Cupriavidus necator N-1: one gene and its partner. The protein of the gene in region 1 binds, or shares a complex with, the protein of each later gene. Links are inferred from orthologs where the notes say so. Each region holds a gene or a part of one and is shown on either strand. Other genes may lie near its edges.

Evidence for each region. Proteins that work in one complex are often made in the same cells at the same time.
Region 2: the proteins of accB (region 1) and accD are in contact, whole or in part, in a solved structure (PDB 8UXZ), measured with the Escherichia coli proteins. The link is inferred for Cupriavidus necator N-1 from one-to-one orthologs.

Annotation. Positions count from the first base shown.
Region 1 is NC_015726.1:3,252,967-3,256,734, forward strand. The notes cover bases 981-3,768. They hold accB (acetyl-CoA carboxylase biotin carboxyl carrier protein), read left to right. Parts: upstream 981-2,040; coding sequence 2,041-2,496; downstream 2,497-3,768. Other genes in these bases: CNE_RS15255 (TlpA family protein disulfide reductase), read left to right, coding at 981-1,181; aroQ (type II 3-dehydroquinate dehydratase), read left to right, coding at 1,378-1,875; accC (acetyl-CoA carboxylase biotin carboxylase subunit), read left to right, coding at 2,743-3,768. Also shown: CNE_RS15250 (hypothetical protein), read left to right, coding at 1-597; more of CNE_RS15255, read left to right, coding at 633-980. UniProt on the Escherichia coli protein: This protein is a component of the acetyl coenzyme A carboxylase complex; first, biotin carboxylase catalyzes the carboxylation of the carrier protein and then the transcarboxylase transfers the carboxyl group to form malonyl-CoA.
Region 2 is NC_015726.1:2,576,498-2,581,841, reverse strand. What follows is about bases 2,418-5,344. They hold accD (acetyl-CoA carboxylase, carboxyltransferase subunit beta), read left to right. Parts: upstream 2,418-3,408; coding sequence 3,409-4,281; downstream 4,282-5,344. Other genes in these bases: folC (bifunctional tetrahydrofolate synthase/dihydrofolate synthase), read left to right, coding at 4,439-5,344; trpA (tryptophan synthase subunit alpha), read left to right, coding at 2,431-3,228; CNE_RS12155 (DNA-methyltransferase), read left to right, coding at 2,418-2,429. Outside these bases: CNE_RS12165 (phosphoribosylanthranilate isomerase), read left to right, coding at 1-185; trpB (tryptophan synthase subunit beta), read left to right, coding at 310-1,503; more of CNE_RS12155, read left to right, coding at 1,503-2,417.

The DNA.
Region 1 (3,768 bases):
GCCACCGCCAAGCGCAAGGCCGCGCGCCAGGTGCTGGGCGAGCAGCGCGTGCCCGGCGAATGGCTGCCCGACAACGAGCAGGTCGAAGCCGAGGTACGCGCCTACCAGGCGCTGTTCCACGCCGACAGCCAGCCCCGCGTGCTGGCGCTGCTGCGCCGGCTGGCGGTGCTGGCCATGGAAGACCTGGCGCCGTTCCGGCCTTACCTGGTCGGCGCCGTGCTCAACGGCACCGCCACCGAGCACTCCGATATCTATCTGCAGTGCTTCTGCGACAGCGCCAAGGATGCGACGCTGCACCTGATCAACGCCGGCGTGGACTTCGAGACCAGCGAGAGCCGGCATTTCGGCGGCCGCGGCGAGGTCGAGACCCTCAGCTTCCTGTGGAAGGGCCAGTGGCCCGACCGCCGCGAGGCCCGGCTGCTCGCCGGCGAGGTGCGCGCGGAACTGGGTGCCCCAGTCGGCATTCATATAGCACTGTATGATGCCGTCGACGAACGCGGCGCCGTGCGTGCCGACGCCTCGGGGCGCCCGGCCCGCGCCGACGTGCAGGCGGTACGGGCGCTGATGGACGCGCCCGGCGATGCCGACCCGGCCTGACGCCCGCCCCTACTACACAGGTCCGAGCCATCCCCATGACTGAAACCGTTTCCTCGCCCGCCCGCCGCTCCCGCCTCTGGCTGTGGATCGCCGTGGCCGTGGTCGCCTGCGCCACCGGCGCACTGGCCGGCCATTTCGTGTTCTCGCCCAAGCCCGCCAGCGACCAGGCGGTGGAAACCTTCTTCCAGACACGCCTGCCCGACGCCGCCGGCGCTGACCTGGACCTGGGCAAGCTGCGCGGCAAGACCGTGGTGATCAACTTCTGGGCGCCCTGGTGCGGGCCGTGTGTCGAGGAAATGCCGGAGCTGACCGCGCTGCATGAGGAATACAAGAGCCGCCAGGTCGAGTTTGTCGGCATCGGCATCGATTCCGCCGCCAATATCCAGCAGTTCACCACGAAGGTCCCGGTGGCCTACCCGCTCGCCGTGGCCGGTTTTGCCGGCACCGAGCTGTCGCGCAACTTCGGCAACAGCGCCGGCGGCCTGCCCTATACCGTGGTGATCAACCCGGACGGATCGGTGAAGTATCGCAAGATGGGACGGGTGACGGCTGAGGAACTGCGGGCCGTGCTGCCACGCGCCTGAGCATATTCTTCCGCCAAGTTCGCTGAATTTCGGTTTTCTTCAGCGATTTGTTTCGCCGGGGCACCAAAACGGCCAGAAAGTGCTTCAAGGGCCGCCGAAGCGTCGCAAAGGTCGCCAAGCCTTGTATCGCGCGCTAGACAAATCCCTCTAAGCTACGGTAATCTCCGCGCAATTTCGTTGATCTGGTCGAGCCGCCGTGACTGCAACCCGCTCCCTCCGTCGCTCAGCCCGCTACCGCAAGGTGCTGGTCCTGCATGGGCCAAACCTGAACCTGCTGGGCACGCGCGAGCCAGAAACCTACGGGTACACGACGCTTGCCGATATCGACGCGGCCCTCGCCGAACGCGCGGCAAAAGCCGGCGTTTCGCTGGATACGTTCCAGTCCAACCATGAGGGGGCACTGGTCGACCGCATCCACGCCGCACGCGCGGAAGGGGTCGAGTTCATCATCATCAACCCGGCTGCCTACACGCACACCAGCGTGGCACTGCGCGATGCCCTGGCCGGCGTGGCGATCCCGTTCGTCGAGGTGCACCTGTCCAACGTGCACCGGCGCGAAAGCTTTCGCCACCACTCCTATTTCTCTGACGTGGCGGTCGGAGTGATCTGCGGGCTCGGCTGGCAGGGTTACCTGCTGGCGCTGGACTATGTGCTGGACCAGGAGCAGCCGCCACCCGAGAGTTCGGGGAGCTGAACTCCCAAGATTTTTTCGACAACCTGCGCGCGCCGCCCGGCGGCCTGCGCCCGTTGGCGTGCCTCGGCACGGCGGGCGCGGATTTCCGGTGGCCGGCAACACGATTCTTCCGCCGCGGCCCGTCCCGGGCAGCGGCCGGATAACCCGATTCAGGAGGATAAAAAGATGGACCTGCGCAAGCTGAAGACGCTTATCGACCTGGTGGCCGAATCCGGCATCTCCGAGCTGGAAGTCACCGAAGGCGACGGCAAGGTACGCATCGTCAAGCAACCGCCGCAAATCGTCGCCGCGCCGATGGCCATGCCGCAGATGCAGGCGCTGCCGCCCGCCGCGGCCGCCGCACCGGCTGCGGCACCGGCTGCAGAGCCCGTCGCCCAGCTGCCCGCCGGCCATGTGGTGACCTCGCCGATGGTAGGCACGTTCTACCGTGCGCCGTCGCCGGGCGCCGCGCCGTTCGTCAACGTCGGCGACTCGGTCAAGGAAGGCCAGACCGTCTGCATCATCGAAGCCATGAAGCTGCTCAACGAAATCGAGTGCGACAAGGCCGGCGTCATCAAGGAAATCCTGGTCGAGAACGGCCAGGCCGTCGAATACGGCCAGCCGCTGTTCGTCATCGGCTGATCCTGACCGGCATGCCATGCCGCACGCTGCCATCGGCCACGCAAGTGGCCCCCGCAGCAGTGCCCGCGCGGCATGCCATGGCGTTGTTTGGCGCCAGGGACGTTGTGGGCTTCGCGGCCCGTTCCGTGCAGTTCCATGCAGTTCCGCGCAGTATGGCGGCCGCGGCGGCGACAGCCCCCGGGCCGCGCGCCCGGCGTGCCGTTGCGGCACGCAGCGGGACCGCTACTGTTCTCGCAGAGAGAGACCATGTTTGAAAAAATTCTGATCGCGAACCGCGGCGAAATCGCTCTTCGCATCCAGCGCGCCTGCCGCGAACTGGGCATCAAGACGGTCGTGGTGTACTCCGAGGCCGACAAGGAGGCCAAGTACGTACGCCTGGCAGACGAAGCCGTCTGCATCGGCCCGGCCCCGTCGCCGCTGTCATACCTGAACATGCCGGCCATCATCTCGGCCGCCGAAGTGACCGACGCGCAAGCCATCCACCCCGGCTACGGCTTCCTGTCCGAGAACGCCGATTTTGCCGAGCGTGTGGAGAAATCCGGCTTCGTCTTTATCGGCCCGACCGCCGACAGCATCCGCCTGATGGGCGACAAGGTGTCGGCCAAGCAATCCATGATCAAGGCCGGCGTGCCGTGCGTGCCCGGCTCGGACGGCGCCCTGCCCGACGACCCCAAGGAAATCCTGGCCACTGCGCGCCGCGTGGGCTACCCGGTGATCATCAAGGCCGCAGGCGGCGGCGGTGGCCGCGGCATGCGCGTGGTGCACACGGAAGCCGCGCTGATCAACGCCGTCAACATGACGCGCGAAGAAGCCGGGCGCGCCTTCGGCAATCCCGAGGTCTACATGGAGAAGTTCCTTGAGAACCCGCGCCATGTGGAAATCCAGATCCTCGCCGACCAGCACCGCCAGGCGATCTGGCTGGGCGAGCGCGACTGCTCGATGCAGCGCCGCCACCAGAAGGTGATCGAGGAAGCGCCCGCACCGCACATTCCGCGCCGCCTGATCGAGCGCATCGGCGACCGCTGCGCCGAGGCCTGCAAGAAGATGGGCTATCGCGGCGCCGGCACGTTCGAGTTCCTGTACGAGAACAACGAGTTCTACTTCATCGAGATGAACACGCGCGTGCAGGTCGAGCACCCGGTCACCGAGATGATCACCGGCATCGACATTGTGCAGGAGCAGATCCGCATCGCCTTCGGCGAGAAGCTGCGCTTGCGCCAGAAGGATGTGCAGTTCCGTGGCCACGCGATCGAATGCCGCGTGAACGCCGAG
Region 2 (5,344 bases), 680 kb from region 1 along the record:
CAAGCGGCGCTCCTCGCATCGTTTTGAGTGGTGGGTTGAACGCGCAAAACGTCGCTGGTGCGATTGAACGCGTGCGGCCCTACGCTGTGGACGTCAGCAGCGGGGTAGAGGCCGCCAAGGGCGTGAAGGACCACGCCCGCATCGCCGCGTTCGTGCGTGCTGTGCGCAGTGCCGAGGCAGGATGAGCCGGGCCGTCTCCCGCGTCTTTCCCCATGCCGCCTATGGCCTGCCGCATGCGCGCACACGCATCGCAGTCAACAATGCGGCCTTGCCGGATGAGGCAAGGCCGCTGTTCCGAAGAGTCTAGATATGTACGACTTGCCCGATTCCCGTGGCCATTTCGGCCCCTATGGCGGCACCTTCGTGTCCGAAACGCTGATCCACGCGCTCGATGAGCTGCGCGAAGCCTATGCGCACTACCAGAAGGATCCGGAGTTCGATGCCGAATACCGCCGCGAACTGAAGCACTTTGTCGGCCGCCCGTCGCCGATCTATCACGCGCAGCGCTGGAGCGAGACGCTCGGCGGCGCGCAGATCTACTTCAAGCGCGAAGACCTGAACCACACCGGCGCGCACAAGATCAACAACGTGATCGGCCAGGCGCTGCTGGCCAAGCGCATGGGCAAGCCGCGCGTGATCGCCGAGACCGGGGCAGGGCAGCACGGCGTGGCCACGGCCACCATCGCCGCGCGCTTCGGCATGGAGTGCGTGGTCTACATGGGGGCCGAGGACGTCAAGCGCCAGGCCGCCAACGTCTACCGCATGAAGCTGCTGGGCGCCACCGTGGTGCCGGTGGAAAGCGGCTCGCGCACGCTCAAGGACGCGCTCAATGAAGCCATGCGCGACTGGGTCACCAACGTCGAGAACACCTTCTACATCATCGGCACCGTGGCCGGCCCGCATCCGTACCCGATGATGGTGCGCGACTTCCAGTGCGTGATCGGCGAGGAATCCAAGGTGCAGATGCCGGAGATGACGGGCCGCCAGCCGGATGCCGTGATCGCCTGCGTCGGCGGCGGCTCCAATGCCATGGGCATCTTCTACCCGTATATCGAGCACCAGGACGTGCAGCTGATCGGCGTGGAAGCCGCCGGCGACGGCCTGGACACCGGCCGCCACGCGGCCTCGCTGACCGGCGGCACGCCAGGCGTGCTGCACGGCAACCGCACCTATCTGCTGCAGGACGCCAACGGCCAGATCATCGAGACCCATTCGGTGTCGGCCGGCCTGGACTACCCGGGCGTGGGCCCCGAGCATGCCTGGCTCAAGGACAGCGGCCGCGCGCAGTACGTGCCGATCACGGATGAGGAAGCGCTCAAGGCCTTCCACGACTGCTGCCGCATCGAGGGGATCATCCCGGCGCTGGAATCGAGCCATGCCATCGCCTACGCGTGCAAGCTGGCGCCGACGCTGCCCAAGGAGAAGCTGCTACTGGTGAACCTGTCCGGCCGCGGCGACAAGGACATGCACACCGTGGCCGAGCGCGCGGGGCTCAAGCTCTGATGCGCGCGCTGCCTCCGACCGGACTTGCCGTGGGCGGCGCGGGTGCACCGGATGCGTCCGGTGCGCCCGATTCCGCCCAGTTGCGCCTGTTCCAGGAAGACATGTTCGAGGGCATTGCCCGCCTGCCGGACGGCTCGGTCGACCTGATCGTCGCCGATCCGCCCTACGGGCTGGGCAAGGACTACGGCAACGATTCCGACCTGCTGTCGGGCCAGGAGTATCTCGACTGGTCCGAGCGCTGGATGAACGCGGTCGTGCCCAAGCTCGCGCCCAAGGGCACGCTCTACCTGTTCTGCACCTGGCAGTATTCGCCCGAGCTGTTCGTGATGCTCAAGCGGCGCCTGACCATGATCAACGAGATCATCTGGGACCGCCGCGTGCCCAGCATGGGCGGCACCACGCGCAAGTTCTCGTCGGTGCACGACAACATCGGCTTTTTTGCGCGCGCGCGCGACTACTACTTCGATCTCGACCCGGTCCGCATTCCCTACGACCCCGAGACCAAGAAGGCGCGCAGCCGTCCGCGTTTCGAAGGCAAGAAGTGGCTGGAGGTGGGCTACAACCCGAAGGACCTGTGGAGCGTCTCGCGCATCCACCGCCAGGACCCGGAGCGCGCCAACCACCCGACGCAGAAACCGCTGGAGATCGTCGAGCGCATGGTGCTGTCAAGCTGTCCGCCGGGCGGCCTGGTGCTGGATCCGTTCGCCGGCAGCGGCACCACCGCGGTGGCCTGCCTGCGCCACGGACGGCGCTTTGCCGGCTTCGAGATCAATCCGGAGTATGTGCAGGTGGCATGCGATCGCGTGTCTGCCGCCGCTGCAGCCCTTGCCGTCACGAATGCAGCCGCCGAGCCTGCCGCCACCCCAACCCTGGCCGCCGCCAACGACGATGTCTCGCCGGCGCCGCGGCCTCACCTGATTCCCTGATATGTCCCGTATCCAGAAGACGTTCGCGGCGCTGGCCGCGCAGCAGAAGAAGGGCCTGATTCCGTTTATCACCGCGGGCGATCCCGAGCCCGGCCTGACCGTGGCACTGATGCACGCGCTGGTGGCGGGCGGCGCCGACGTGATCGAGCTGGGCGTGCCGTTCTCCGACCCGATGGCCGACGGCCCGGTGATCCAGCGCGCCTCCGAGCGCGCGCTGGCGCAGGGCGTATCGCTGACCCAGGTGCTGCAGTGGGTGCGCGAGTTCCGCCAGACCAATGCCGACACCCCGGTGGTGCTGATGGGCTACGCCAATCCGATCGAGTGCATGGGCGAGCAGGTCTTTGCCACTGCCGCGCGCGAGGCTGGCGTGGACGGCGTGCTGGTGGTCGACTATCCGCCCGAGGAGTGCGAGTCGTTCGCCACGCTGATGCGCGACAACGGCATGGACCCGATCTTCCTGCTGGCGCCGACTTCGACCGATGCCCGCATCGAGGCCGTGGCGCGCGTGGCCAGCGGCTACCTGTACTACGTGTCGCTCAAGGGTGTGACCGGCTCGGCCGCGATCGACCTGGACAGCGTGGCGGCGCGCCTGCCGCTGATCAAGCAGCATGCCAACCTGCCGGTGGGCGTGGGCTTCGGCATCCGCGACGCGCAGACCGCGCGCGCGATCGGCAGCGTGGCCGATGCCGTGGTGATCGGCAGCCGCCTGGTGCAGCTGCTGGAGGACACCCCGCGCGAACAGGCGGTGGCGACGCTGCAGGCGTTTATTGCCGAGATCCGCCAGGCGCTGGACAGCTGAAGTGATGTAATGCTGGCCCGGCACACCTTGTGGAGTGATGTGTTGTGCGCAAATCGCGCGTTGCGCTTCGAGGTCACCGGGCCGGCATGGTAAATTCGCGGGTTGATTCCCTGCCATCCGCCAACAGGCGTCCCGACACCGGGCTTGCCGGCGGACCGCAGTCATCCGAAAGGAGCTTTCATGAGCTGGTTGGATAAACTCCTGCCCCCCAAGATTCAACAGACCGACCCCAGCACCCGCAAGGGCATCCCTGAGGGGTTGTGGGTCAAGTGCCCGTCGTGCGAGTCCACCCTGTACCGGACCGACGTCGAGGCCAACCTGCACGTCTGCCCCAAGTGCGACCACCATATGCGCATCGGCGCACGGGCGCGCCTGGACGGGCTGCTGGACGCCGAAGGCCGCTATGAGATCGGTCAGGAGATCGTGCCGGTCGACGCCCTCAAGTTCAAGGATTCCAAGAAGTACCCGGACCGCATCAAGGCCGCCATGGACGACACCGGCGAGACCGATGCCATGGTGGTGATGGGCGGTGCCATCCACACCATCCCGGTGGTGGTGAGCTGCTTCGAGTTCGAGTTCATGGGCGGTTCGATGGGCTCGGTGGTGGGTGAGCGCTTCGTGCGCGGCGCGAAGGCCGCGTTGGAGCAGAAGGTGCCGTTCATCTGCTTTACCGCCACCGGCGGGGCGCGCATGCAGGAAAGCCTGCTGTCGCTGCTGCAGATGGCCAAGACCACCTCGATGCTGAACCAGCTGAGCGCGGCCAAGCTGCCGTTCATCAGCGTGCTGACCGACCCGACCATGGGCGGCGTATCGGCCAGCTTCGCCTTCCTGGGCGATGTGGTGATCGCCGAGCCCAAGGCGCTGATCGGCTTTGCCGGCCCGCGCGTGATCGAGCAGACCGTGCGCGAGAAGCTGCCGGAAGGCTTCCAGCGCTCGGAATTCCTGATCCAGAAGGGCGCCATCGACATGATCGTCGACCGCCGCAAGATGCGCGCGGAACTGGCGCAGCTGCTGGCGCTGCTGCAGAAGCAGCCGGCCGACGCGGTGGCATAACAACGTCTGCATGGCAGATCAAGGGCGCGGGTGGTTGACGCGCCTTTCGCTTTTCTTGGCCGCCCCGGCCGCTATCTCGGGGCCGGGCGCAAGCCTGGCCTTGACTTTGCCGCTGGCTGGCCAAATCTGGTAGCAACAGCTTTTCCTCGCACCCCACATGCCTGTCTTCCATACGCTCCCCGAATGGCTTGCCCATCTCGAAACCGCCCATCCCGTGGGCATCGATATGGGCCTGGCGCGCATCACGCGCGTGAAGGAGGCCCTCGGGCTGCGCATCGACGCTGTGGTGTTCACGGTGGGCGGCACCAACGGCAAGGGCTCTACCTGCGCGATGCTAGAGCGCATCCTGCTGGAGGCCGGCTACAAGGTGGGCTGCCATACCTCGCCGCACCTGATCTCGTTCAACGAGCGCGCCCGCATCAATGGCGAGATCGCCACCGATGCGCAGCTGCTGCCGCATTTCGAGGCGGTCGAGCGCGCACGCAACAGCTTTGCCGACCCGGTCAGCCTGACGTACTTCGAGTTCACCACGCTGGCGATCATCCATGCCTTCGCCGCGGCCGGGCTGGACGCGATCATCCTGGAAGTAGGCCTGGGCGGGCGGCTGGACGCGGTCAACGTAATCGATACCGACTGCGCCATCGTTACCAGCGTCGATATCGACCATACCCAGTACCTGGGCCATACGCGCGAGGAAATCGGCTTCGAGAAGGCCGGCATCTTCCGCCCGGGCGTGCCCGCGATCTGTGGCGACCCGATGCCGCCCAAGTCGCTGGTGGCGCACGCCGAAGCGGTCGGCGCCGAGTTGTGGCTGGTGGGGCGCGATTACCATTTCCACGCCGCCAAGGGCCAGGAGCGCCAGCAATGGGACTGGAGCGGCGGCGGGCGCAAGCTTAACGGCCTGGGCTACCCGGCGCTGCGCGGGGCCAACCAGCTGCTCAACGCGGCGGCGGCGCTGGCCGCGCTGCAGGCCATGCGCCCGCGCCTGCCGGTCAGCGCACAGGAAGTGCGCAACGGGCTGGCCTTTGTCGAGCTGCCGGGACGCTTCCAGGTGCTGCCGGGG